Regions from separate parts of the Arthrobacter sp. SlRoot2-15 genome, predicted to be linked through region 1. Evidence: predicted binding sites of a transcription regulator. Region 1 holds the regulator's gene; the other holds the start of a gene.

Region 1 (6,217 bases):
AACGCCGGCGGTGTGCGTGGGTCCTGGCTTTAGTCTAGGCGGACTGCGCTTCGTGGCCGGTCAGGATCCGCTCCAGCGCCTGCAGGAAGGCTGTGGTTTCCGTCTCAGTGCCGGCGGTCACGCGCAGGTGGCCGGGGATGCCAACGTCGCGGATGAGGACTCCGGCGTCCAGCAGCCCCTGCCACGTCTCGTGCGGGTTCTCGAGGCCGCCGAAGAACACGTAGTTGGAGTCCGAGGCCGCGGGCTTGAGGCCCAGCCGGGTCAGCTCGGCGACGATCCGGTCCCGCTGGCGCTTGATGTCTTCAACGTCGGCCATCAGGGCCACCCGGTGGCGCAGCGCGGCCAGCGCCGTGGCCTGGGTGATGGCGGAGAGGTGGTACGGCAGGCGGACCAGGCGCAGGGCGTCGGTGACTTCCGGCGCGGCCGCCATGTAGCCCAGCCGCGCCCCGGCCAGGGCGAAGGCTTTGCTCATGGTCCGGGAGACGATCAGCCGTTCCCGTCCGGGCAGCAGCGTCAGGGCGCTGGGCGTGCCGTCGTGGGCGAACTCGTGGTACGCCTCGTCGACGATCACGATGGTCTGGCTTGCTTTGCCGGCCTCGTAGACCGCTTCAACGACGTCGAGGCCGAGGCCGGTGCCGGTGGGGTTGTTCGGCGAGCAAAGGAAAACAACGTTGGGCTGCAGCTCGCGGACCTGCCGCGCGGCCGATTCGGCGCTGAGCCCATAGTCGTCGGCGCGCACCCCGGTGATGTATCCGGTGTCCGTGCCGGCGGCCAGCAGCGGGTACATGGAGTACGTGGGAGGGAAGCCGAGCGCTGTGCGGCCCGGGCCGCCGAAGGCCTGGAGGATCTGCTGGAGGACCTCGTTGGAGCCGTTCGCTGCCCAGATATTGCCGGCGTCGAGGCCGTGGCCGAGGTACTCGGCGAGCCCTTCCCGCAGTTCGGTGAACTCGCGGTCCGGGTAGCGGTTCAGCCCGGCGGCGGCCTCCGTCACCGCTTCGGCGATGGCCGCACGGACGTCGGCCGGAACCCCGTGGGTGTTCTCGTTGACGTTCAGCAGGATGGGGACGTCCAGCTGCGGCGCGCCGTACGGGCGCAACCCCCGCAGGTTCGTCCGGAGGGGCAGTCGGTTGAGGCGCTCTAGCTGGTCAGTCACCTGCCCAGTTTAAGTGAGACCCTGCCCGCCCCCGAAACTGTGACCGGCAATCCGGCCGCCGGCGCTACTTGGAGGGTACGTAGAGCTGCTGGCCGGGGATGACGCGGGCGGCGCCGAGGTTGTTGAGCTGGACGATGTCCGCGACGACGTCGCGGGGATCCCGTTCCGGTGCCACGGCGCCGGCGATGGCCCAAAGTGACTCCCCCGGCTGGACGGTGACGGTGACCGTAGGCGTGAGCGCCAGCTCCGACGCGGAGTCGGCAGCCTTGGCCGGCGCGTTGAGGAAACCGGCCAGCGAGAGGAGAAGGGCAGCCAGCAGGATCAGCGGCAGGCCAAAGAAGACGAAGCGGCCGCGGCGGGTCAGCCGCAGCGGCGCCTGCCCGGCGGGCACCGTCCGCCGGCTCCGGCCGGACTCCTGGCCGTCGAAGATGCCATTCGGGCCGAAGGCCTCAAAGCCGGACCCCTCGGACGGGCCCTGGCCGGGAACGGAAACCAGCGAACCGGAAATAGCGCTTACTGCTGACATGAGCTGAGCCCTCCTGGACTTATCTGTGCCGCCCGGCGTACTCCACGTACCTGCCGCCAACCGGCCTAACCATCAAACGCGAACCTTGGAACGTAAACGTTGATCACCATGTTCGAACACAGAACCGAACACAGGAGTGCTCCTCCGACGCCCTGCTTCGAACACATATTCGAACTTGGTAGTTCCTGTTTTAGCACTTATGAACGAACATTGTCGAGACTCGCTAGAACAAATGTTTGAAAAACTGTGCAGGCTGGCCTACTTTTGAACCAGCAGGACAACCAATTGCAGGACAACCACGGGTGGCGATCAACAGCAGTTGATCAACAGGGTCTGACATTTTTCAGGCCCGCTGGTCACGGCGGCCACTGCGGCCGGGCGGAACGGAAAGGCGAGGCGAACATGGCAGCACAAGCCGCCGGCGGGAGGGCCGCCCAGCGGAACCCCCAGACCGGCCGGGCGCCGAAGGGCCTCACCGTCCGGCAAAAGAAGATCCTGGAGACCATCCAGCGGTCTGTGACGGACAACGGCTACCCGCCCTCGATGCGTGAAATCGGCGACACCGTCGGGCTCGCCAGCCTCTCCAGCGTCACCCACCAGCTCTCGCAGCTGGAAAAGCTCGGTTACCTGCGGCGGGACCCGAAACGGCCGCGCGCCATGGAAGTCCTGTTGCCGCTGACGCTCGACGAGGGCGCCACCAAGGTGTCCGGTGTTGCGAAGTCCACCGGTCTGCGGGCCGTCGGTGGCCTCGCGGTCTCGGAGCTGGCCAGCGCCACGGACACAGCGATGGTGCCCTTTGTGGGCCGGATCGCCGCGGGCGGCCCGATCCTGGCCGACCAGGTGGTGGAGGACGTGATGCCGCTGCCGCGCCAGTTGGTGGGCCACGGCGAACTGTTTATGCTCCGGGTGGCCGGCGATTCGATGATCGACGCCGCCATTTGCGACGGCGACTGGGTGGTGGTCCGGCGCCAGAACGACGCCGTTAACGGCGACATCGTGGCCGCCCTGCTCGACGACGAGGCCACGGTCAAGACGTTCCGCCAGCGCGACGGCCACACCTGGCTGCTTCCGCAGAACACCCAGTACGAACCGATCCTGGGTGACCACGCCGTCATCATGGGCAAGGTCGTCTCCGTGCTGCGCTCCCTCTAGCACCCGCGTCGGCACGTCCGGCCGCCGACGCCGAAGGCCCCGTCCGAACGTTCCGGACGGGGCCTTCGCGTTGCCTGTCGGCCTAGGTGGCGGTCTGTTGGGCCGGCGCATCCCGGGCCAGGCGTGCAAGGGCGGCCAGGGCCACCGCAGGGTCGGTGGTGGGCCAGAACGGCGGCAGCGCGGCGCGCAGGAACCCGCCGTAGCGCTCAGTGGACAGCCGGGAATCCAGGACGGCCACCACGCCCTTGTCCGACGTCGAGCGGATCAGCCGGCCGGCGCCCTGGGCGAGCCGGATAGCGGCGTGGGTCGCCGAGACGGTCATAAAACCGTTGCCGCCGGCCTGTGCCACGGCACGGGAGCGGGCCGTCATCAGCGGATCATCGGGCCGCGGGAACGGGATCCGGTCAATCACCACAAGGCGGCAGGAGTTACCGGGCACGTCGACGCCCTGCCAGAGCGACATGGTGCCAAAGAGGCAGGTGTCCGGCTCGTCCGCGAACTGCTTCACCAGTGCCGTCATGGTCGATTCGCCCTGGCAGAGGATACTCAGGCCGAGCCGCGGCCGCATCGCCTCGGCGGCTTCCTCGGCGGCGCGCCGGGAGGAGAAGAGGCACAGGGCCCCGCCGCCGGAGGCGCGGATCAGCTTTTCGAGCTCGTCGAGGGCTTCGGGCGAGGTTCCGCGGCCGGGCTTGGGCAGGTGTTTGGCGACGTAGAGGATGCCCTGCTTGGGGTATTCGAACGGGGACCCGACGTCGACGCCGGTCCAGCTGGGGGCGCCCGGGCCGACCAGGCCGAGTCCTCCGGCTGCCGGCTCGAAGGCCGAGCCGATGGCGAGGGTGGCCGAGGTTAGCACGACGGTGTGGTCGGCGAACAGGCCCTCGCGCAGCCGCCCGGCGACGCTGAGCGGGGCGATGTTGATCAGCGCGGGCGCGGAGTCATCGGGCTGGGAGTAACCCTGTTGCGGGTCGAAACTGCTGTTGCGTGAGAACCAGACCACCTCGCGGTTTTCCTTGGCGGCCAGGAGCCGTTCGCACAGTTCGAGGATCAGCATCAGGCGGGACCGGGCGAGCTGCCGGCCGCCGTCGGCGGTGTTGGCGCTGTCGCCCTTCGAATCCGAGAGCGCGGCGCGGCAGGCGTCACGCAACTGGTCCACGCAGTCGAGCTGTTCGCTGTTCAGGCCGTTCGGCATCAGCCCGCTGGGGACGCCTTCAATGGCGAGTTCCAGGTTGGAGGCGGCGTTGTTGAGCGCGTCGACGGTGATTCCGGTGTGCTTGCGGGCACCTGACGCGGCGGCGTGCACCATGGCTACGGAGAGCTGTCCGGACACGGCGCCGGTCACCCGGTCCTGCAGTTCGTGTGCCTCGTCCACCACCACCACGTCGTACTCGGGCAGCACGGCGAGGCCTTCGAAGGCGCTGACGGCCAGCATGGCGTGGTTGGTGACCACAACGTCGGCGTCGGCGGCGTTTTGCCGGGCGAGTTCGCTGAAGCATTCGGCGGCGAGCGGGCATTTCTGCGCCCCGAGGCATTCCATCGAGGTGACGGAGACTTGCCGCCAGGCGCGGTCGGTCACGCCCGGCATCAGCTCGTCCCGGTCCCCCGTCTGGGTGTCCTCGGCCCACTCGCGGAGCCGGACTACCTCCTTGCCGAGCTGGGAGGACGGCCCGCCCATCGCGGCGGCGAAGTGCGGCACGGAGGTGTCCTCGCCGAGGGAGAACAACTGGCCCTCGGAGGGCTCTTCGGAGGGGAAGCCGCCTTCGAGCTTGTGCCGGCAGACATAGTTGGAGCGTCCCTTGACCAGGGCCACTTTCACCGGCCGGTCCAGGGCGGGTGTGATGGTCTTGAGCAGCCGGGGCAGGTCCCGGCCGACGATCTGGGTCTGCAGCGCCAGGGTGGCGGTGGAGACCAGGGTGGGCTTGTCGCTGACCAGCGAGTGGGCGATCAACGGAATCAGGTACGCCAGGGACTTGCCGGTGCCGGTGCCGGCCTGGACCAGCAGGTGGTCGCCGGTTTCAATCGCGCGGGCCACCTGCCGGGCCATTTCGTGCTGGCCGTCGCGGCTCTGGCCGCCCATGCCGGAGACCGCCCGGTCGAGCAGTTCAACTACGAACTGCTCGCCGGACGGCAGGGCCTCCCCTTCGGCCACCGCTGGTTCAGTCATTGCTGACGAAGGAATCCAGTTCGGCGGCGAGCCCCTCGCGCACCATCACCACGGCACGGGTGCCGGTCTCCTCGTGGTCGAGGCTGATGATTTCCGCGTCGGTCTCGTGCAGCTTGCTGAGCAGGTCCCCGCGGTTGTACGGGATCATGAGTTCCAGCTTGACGCTGGGCCGCGGAATGCCCTCGCTGATGGCCTTGAGCAGTTCCCGAATGCCTTCGCCGGTGCGGGCCGAGACCACCACGTGGCGCGGTTCGCGCTGCTTGAGCCGCTCGATCACAAACGGGTCGGCGGCATCGGCCTTGTTCAGGACGATGATTTCCGGCACCTTGCGCGCGTCGACTTCGCTGAACACGGCGCGGACCGCCGCGATCTGGCCCTCCGGGTCAGGGTGGGAGACGTCGACGACGTGAAGGATCAGATCCGAATCCGCGACCTCCTCCAGGGTGGAGCGGAAGGCTTCCACCAGCTGGGTGGGCAGCGAGCGGACGAATCCCACGGTGTCGGCGAGGGTGTAGCCGAGCCCGTCGGCGGTCTCGGCCTTGCGGACGGTCGGGTCCAGCGTGGCGAACAGGGCGTTCTCCACGAGGACACCGGCGTCGGTCAGCCGGTTCAGCAGCGACGACTTGCCAGCGTTGGTGTAGCCGGCGATGGCCACGGACGGGACGGCATTACGACGGCGGTTGGCCCGCTTGGTCTCCCGGGCCGGCTTCATCGCGGCAATTTCCCGCCGCAGCTTGGCCATCCGGGTGCGGATCCGGCGGCGGTCCAGCTCGATTTTGGTCTCACCGGGGCCGCGGGAACCCATGCCTGCTCCGGCGCCGCCCACCTGGCCGCCGGCCTGGCGGGACATCGATTCACCCCAGCCGCGCAGGCGCGGGAGCAGGTATTCGAGCTGGGCCAGTTCCACCTGGGCCTTGCCTTCGCGGCTCTTGGCGTGCTGGGCGAAGATGTCCAGGATCAAGGCGGTGCGGTCGATGACCTTGACCTTGACGATGTCCTCGAGGCCACGGCGCTGGGACGGTGCCAGTTCTGCGTCGACCACCACGGTGTCCGCGCCGGTGGACATCACGATGTCCTTGAGTTCCTGGGCCTTGCCGGAACCCAGGAACGTGCCCGGGTCCGGTTTGGCGCGGCGCTGGACGAGTCCGTCGAGGACCTCGGAACCGGCGGTTTCGGCCAGGGCAGCGAGCTCGCGGAGGGAGTTCTCGGCGTCGGCGAGGGTGCC
Region 2 (6,217 bases), 340 kb from region 1:
CAGCCGGACGCCGAAAACTCGTTGACCAGGGACAGCCCAAGACCGCGGCTGGCACCTGTCACCACAGCCAGTTTCTTCATCTGCTCAGGCTAGCCGTAGTGCGGGGCGATTCTTGTGCTGGCCTAGTTGGCCTCGAGGACGAAGAAGATGAAGGACAGGAACGCCGACTTCTCCCCGCTGAGGATGCGCGGCGGAAGCAGTTCGCGCGGCGTGTCCGGAGCCGGTTCAGGTTCGCTCACGGTGGCCACGCGGTAGCCCGCCGATATGAAGGCGTTGATCATCGCGTGCAGCGGCCGGTGCCAGAAGGTCAGGACCGCCGGTTCGCCGTCGAACTCATAGTCCTCCGAGTACTGCCGGAGGGCGAAATAGTCCTCGGCCGGCTGGGTGACCACACTGACCGTGGGGTGGTTGACGGACAGGATCAGGCGGCCGCCCGGCTTCAGCACGCGCCGCACTTCGGCAAGCGGCGCCGACCAGTCCTCCAGATAGTGCAGCACCAGGGACGCGACGACGTCGTCGAAGGAGCCATCGGCGAAAGGAAGCGGCTTGCTGAGGTCGGCCACGTGCAGGTCCGCGGACGCGCCCAACCGCTGTCTTGCCAGCTCCAGCATCGCCGGACTGGAATCGAAGCCGGTCATGACCGCGCCCTTCGCGCCCAATGCCGCGGACAGCGGCCCGGCGCCGCACCCCGCGTCCAGGATCCGGCGCCCGTCGACGTCGCCCGCGAGCGCAATCATCGCCGGCCGCTCGTAGTACGCGTTGAGGAGGCTGGACTCGTTCTCCGCCGAATAGCTCTGGGCGAAACTGTCATAGTGGTCGACCTTCATTGCTCTTCCCTTCAGGCGAAATCCCACGGGCGGGACAATAAGGGTTGACCCTAGCAAGCCGGCACCGCCCTTCACCAGCCACGGCGCCGAGGGTCCATTGTCACCCCTCGGGGCTACACTTGGATTCGAAGATATGTTCGAATAAAGGTGTGTTGTGGGCGTAATCATCGGGCCGCGCGTGATAGATGCGGGCTCCTCTCTCTTGTCGGTGCTGATCTCGCCGGTACCGGTCGCCGCCGGCTATCCGTCGCCGGCCCAGGACTACTTTGACGGCCGGATCGACCTCAACGAACACCTCATCAAGGACATCACCAGCACCTACGTAGTGCGGGTGTCCGGGGACTCGATGGAGGGCGCCGGCATCAGCGACGGCGACGAACTCATCGTGAACCGGGCACTGGAGCCCCGCGACGGCTGCGTCGTCGTCGCCGTCCTCGACGGCGAACTCACCGTCAAGCGCCTCCGCCTGTCAGCGTCCGGGGTGGTCCTGCAGGCGGACAACCCGCGCTACCCCGACATCCGGGTGCCCGCCCTCGCCGACCTCGTCATCTGGGGTGTCGCCACCCGGTGCCTGCACCATGTCTGAGACCATGCCTGAGACCAATGATTGAGTCCCGCGTCCGCCGAGGCAGCATCGCGCTCGTGGACGTGAACTGCTTCTACGCCAGCGCCGAACGCGCCTTCGACCCCTCACTAGAGGGCAGGCCCGTGGTGGTGCTCTCGAACAACGACGGCTGCGCGGTCACCCGCTCGGTCGAAGCGAAGGCCCTCGGCATCCCCCTCGGGGAACCCTGGTTCAAGATCGCCCCGCGGGCCAAAGAGTGGGGGCTGGTGGCAAAGTCAAGCAACTACGAGCTTTACGGGGACATCAGCGCCCGCGTGATGGAACTCCTGGGCCGCTATTCGGCCTGGTTGGAGGTGTACAGCATCGACGAGGCCTTCCTGGGCGTCCGGGGCACCCCGGAGGAGTTGCTGCGGTTGGGCCAGACCATGAAGACGGCGGTGCGCCGGAATGTGGGCGTCCCGGTCTGCGTCGGCATCGCCGGCACCAAAACCCTTGCGAAGCTGGCCAACAAGTGGGCCAAGCACAACCCGGACTTCGACGGCGTCTGCCATTGGGATTCTGTTCCCGCGGACAGGCGGGAGCACCTGATGGCCCGGCTGCCCGTGATCGAACTCTGGGGTGTCGCCACGCGGCTGACAAAACGACTCAACGGGATGGGGATCCATACCGTGCTGGATCTCGCCCGCACGGACCCGATCAGAATCAGGGACCGCTTCTCGGTGGTGCTGATGCGGACCGTCCTGGAACTTCAGGGCACCCCCTGCATCCCGCTCGAGGAGGAACGCGTCGGCCGCGACCAGCTGATCTTCAGCCGGTCCTTCGCCACGCCCATCAGCACCGCGGCCGGCATGCGCCAGGTCCTCGGCATCTACGCCCAGCAGGCCAGCGCCCGGCTCGCCAGGCACGAGCTGCAGGCCGCGGTCCTCACCGCGTTCGCCGCGACGTCCCACTACAACCCCCGCGACAGCTCACACCCCTCGGCCTGTGTCCGGCTGCCGATGCCCACCGCGGATCCGGTGCTGCTGGCCCGGGCGTCCTACGCCCTGCTCCCCCGGATCGACGACGGCGTGAAGTACGCGCGGGCGGGCATTATGGTCACGGACCTGCGCCCGACCGCCCGCCAGGCTCCACTGGCTGCCTTTGAGAACCCGCATGAGGAACGCGGCATCGGCCCGCTGCTCGAGGAGGTGAGCCGCAAATACGGCCGGGGCTCCATCGGCCTGGGGCACGCCGGAATCCGCGGCGGACCGGACTGGACGATGAAGCGCGACATGCTGTCCCCGCGTTACACCACCCACTGGGACGAACTGCCCGTGGTCAGAGCGGGCTGACACCGCCGACCCGCCTGATAGCCGGACCCCGGTCCGACGAAGGGGCAGTGGCGGGACAGGTGCGGCTCAGACGGCCGCGCGGACGCGCTGGAGGAAGGAATCCAGGATCCGTCCGGCGTTCTCATGCAGCCGGTCGTCGGCCGCCAGGCGCTGCGGTCCGGCGCCGTGCAGCCTCTCGCCCAGGAAGAGCAGGGCCGCCAGTACTTCGGAGAGTTCCGTGTTCGCCTCCGCGCGCTGGCGCAGGAGCCGCAGATGCGCCGCCTGGAGAGCCGGGCCGGGAGAGCAGGCCAGGTCCCGGTCAAAGAGCCGGCGGCAACGGTCATAGGCGGAGAGGCCCTCCACCGGCAGTCCGGCAAGTTCGTACGCAGTCACCAGGACCGTCCAGGCCCGCTCGTTCAGCGGCTCCGTCCGAATCGCTGCCTGCGCCCAGCGGATCGCCTCGTCATGGCGCTCCAGAAAGGTCGCCGTCTCGGCGGCGAAGATCATCGCGGCGACCCGCTCAGCGGAGTGGCGGGTGCGGGCCTCTTCTGCCCAGTCGGCCACGAGTTCGAAGCCGAGGAGCGGTTCGGCGGAGAGTTCCAGGGCCTCAAGCAGGAGCGGATACGCATCGGCCGGGGCCGCGAGGCTGGCCGCGCGGAGCAGACCGCGGAATCGCGAGAGGTCCAGATCCACCAGCTGGGGATCCAGCACGTAGCCGCTGTTCGCGGTCCGGAGCGGGCCCGTCTTGGTCTGGCCCGGCTGAATCGCTCGGCGGATACCGCTGACATAGCTCTCCAGGGTTGCCACGGCGCCGTCACTGGCACTTGGACCCCAGAGGATCTCGATCAGGCGGGTTTTGGAGACCGGCGTGCCCAGATTCAGCAGGAGAATCTCAAAAATGTGCCGCGGTTTACACCCGCCCAGATCCGCGGCAGTGAGTGCCACGCCGTCGCGGCGGATTTCCAAGGATCCAAAAAGTTGAACGGATATCGATGGTGTTGCTCCCGGCAAATTGTTCACGATGTTCTCCGATTTCCCCAGGTAAAACGATTTAAATCGCGTCATTCAAAGGCCGAAGTAGAGACGGAACAGTGCGGACTGAAACCCCTGTTCCAGCCGACCCCTCACAGCCACCGTGACACGATGAACATTGGGCAACAAGCAGGGAAACTACCCGATTTCCGGGGGAATGAAAGACGGGTACGGCTGCCAGTACTGCTGAGTAAGCGCGCGAGAACAGATGCAGGTAATCACGGTCCGGGCCAAGTAGGCAGCACCGGGAAAGAGTGCCGCTTCAAGTATCCGCGGAACCTCACCTGCCACATTCGCGGACTCGTCAACCACGTAGCCGGACGGCGCCCGCGGGCCCGGATTTGGCACACAAACGACGCACTATTTGCCGGCAGGGGTGCCGCGGCCTGATTTCCGCCGTCGGATTGCCCTGACAATAAACCACGCCACGAGGGCGGCGACGGCCACGTAAACGGCGTAATTGAGGTACCGGGAATATTGCTCGATCAGCTCGTACTGGGCTCCGAGGAAGGCGCCCAGACCGATCAGGAGCCCGTTCCAGAGTCCGCTCCCGGCGATAGTGAAAAGGCTGAAGGTGAGCATGTTCATTTTCTGGGCGCCGGCGGGAAGGCTGATCAGGCTCCGCACGCCGGGGATCAGCCGGCCGAAGAAGATGGCCGGCCGGCCGTGGCGGTCGAACCAGTGTGCGGCCTTCTCAAAATCCTCCCGGTCCACCAGCGGCAGCCGGGATAGCCAGCGGATGGACCGCTCCAGCCCCAGGCGGGCGCCGAGCCAGTAGAGCAGCAGCGCACCCACATACGCGCCCAGGGTGCTGGTGAGGAAGACGAGCGCCAGGCTCATGGATCCCTGGCGGGTGAGGAAACCGGCCAGCGGCAGGATGACCTCGCTGGGGATTGGCGGAAAGACCGTCTCCGCCAGCGTGAACAGCCCAACACCCCATTCCCCGAACGCGTCGATGGCTTGGGCAGCGAAGCCGACGATTCCGGTCAGCTCGTGCGCTTGGGACGCTACAGGCACCACGGCGGGCACGGACATCGTTCGGACTCCTCGGGCGCGGCGGAACTCGGGTCATCCCCTACCCTGCCACACCCTCCCCCGCCGGACCGCCATCCACCCGACCGCGACGCCGTCGCCCCGAGCGCTTTCCGGCCGGTTCCCCGGCCACGGACCTGCGCTCCCGGGTCGGCGCTATTTCCCTGCAACGGGAGGAAGATTGGATCAGGCAGCAACACGTCCAAAGCCACGAATCCGGGTCACCGGGATAGGGGTTGCACCATGAACACCGGAAATGCGCGCGTCACGCTCCTGCTGGCGGCGGTCCTGCTGGGAGCTGCCGGCTGCGCCCCGGGAGGCGGACCCGCGGCGCCCCCGGCCAACACGGCCGGCCCGGCAACTGCACCTGCAAGTGCAGCTGCCACTATGGCCATCACCATCCGCGACTTCGGCTACGGCGAGCCGCTGCTGGTGCCCGCCGGGGCCGCGCTGACCATAACGAACATGGACAGCGCCGCACACACCGTCACCGCCGACGACGGCTCGGCGTTCGACGCCGACGTCAAGGGCAGCGGCGGCACGGCCACCTTCACCGCACCGTCCAAACCCGGAACGTACACCTACCACTGCAGGTACCACCCCAGCATGCACGGGACGCTGACGGTCCGGTGAGCGTACCAGCCAGCCGCGCCGCGCCGACCCGGGGACGGGGACGAGACGTTGGCCTGCGTGCCCTCACGGCCGTTGCCCTGCTGGTCGATGCCGCGGTCCACCTCCATCTCGCTCCCGGCTACCAGGCCGGCTCTCCGCAGGGCATCGGCCAAGGCACCCTGTTCCTGCTCGAATCCGCGGCGGCCGCGCTCGCCGCGCTGGCGGTGCTGCTGCGCGGCAGCCGGGCCGCGTACGCCTTCGCCCTGCTGGTGGCGCTGAGCGCGTTCGCTGCCGTCGTGCTCTACCGCTACGTGGACCTGCCCGCTTTCGGCCCGTTTCCGGCCATGTACGAGCCGGTCTGGTACTTCGAGAAGGCGGCCAGCGCGGTCGCAGAGGGCGCCGGCGCCGTGCTCGCCGGCGTCGGCCTGGCACGGACGCGTACCCGGTACCGCGCGCCGGCACGCTGACGTCGGCCGGCGCCCTTGCCGGGCCCGTCCTGAACGGTGCGTTGTTAGCAAGGGGGCGAGGTGCCCATGGCAATCAGAACACCCGGCCGCGGATCGGCCGACGTCGCGGCCGCCGCGGCCGCCTACTTCGCTGCGGGCGGTTGGCTCGTGTCCGTTCACTCCCCGGACCCACTCGCCGGACTGGTGGCTACGGGCGCCGGCGCCGCGGTAATGGTCCGCACCGCCGGGTCAATCCTGCAGCGCAGGCCCAGAGTGTGCACGCCGGCGGACCGCGTCACCCTGGTCCGGGCGGTGCTGGTGGCGTGCTGTGCGGCGTTGGCCGCCGCCAGCTTCCTCGGCCGTCAGCCCCCGGGGACGCTACTGCTCCTCCTG

The links. The regulator LexA, encoded in region 1, represses DNA repair genes until DNA is damaged. The targets are predictions, from matches to a motif close to TCGAACANNTGTTCGA.
Region 2: the regulator LexA is predicted to act here: its motif matches at 953-968, upstream of AC6I9V_RS00900 (LexA family protein).

What each region holds. Positions count from the first base shown of each region.
Region 1 covers NZ_AP046058.1:532,476-538,692, forward strand. Annotated here, with positions in the region: gene AC6I9V_RS02465 (histidinol-phosphate transaminase) at 35-1,153, opposite strand; gene AC6I9V_RS02470 (LysM peptidoglycan-binding domain-containing protein) at 1,218-1,679, opposite strand; gene lexA (transcriptional repressor LexA) at 2,082-2,831, shown strand; gene AC6I9V_RS02480 (ATP-dependent DNA helicase) at 2,914-4,992, opposite strand; gene hflX (GTPase HflX) at 4,985-6,217, opposite strand, start outside.
Region 2 covers NZ_AP046058.1:193,369-199,585, forward strand. Annotated here, with positions in the region: partial or broken gene AC6I9V_RS00890 (SDR family NAD(P)-dependent oxidoreductase) at 1-80, opposite strand, end outside; gene AC6I9V_RS00895 (class I SAM-dependent methyltransferase) at 123-827, opposite strand; gene AC6I9V_RS00900 (LexA family protein) at 982-1,413, shown strand; gene AC6I9V_RS00905 (Y-family DNA polymerase) at 1,431-2,723, shown strand; gene AC6I9V_RS00910 (AfsR/SARP family transcriptional regulator) at 2,790-3,668, opposite strand; gene AC6I9V_RS00915 (DedA family protein) at 4,095-4,769, opposite strand; gene AC6I9V_RS00920 (cupredoxin domain-containing protein) at 5,010-5,399, shown strand; gene AC6I9V_RS00925 (hypothetical protein) at 5,396-5,845, shown strand; gene AC6I9V_RS00930 (CDP-alcohol phosphatidyltransferase family protein) at 5,912-6,217, shown strand, end outside.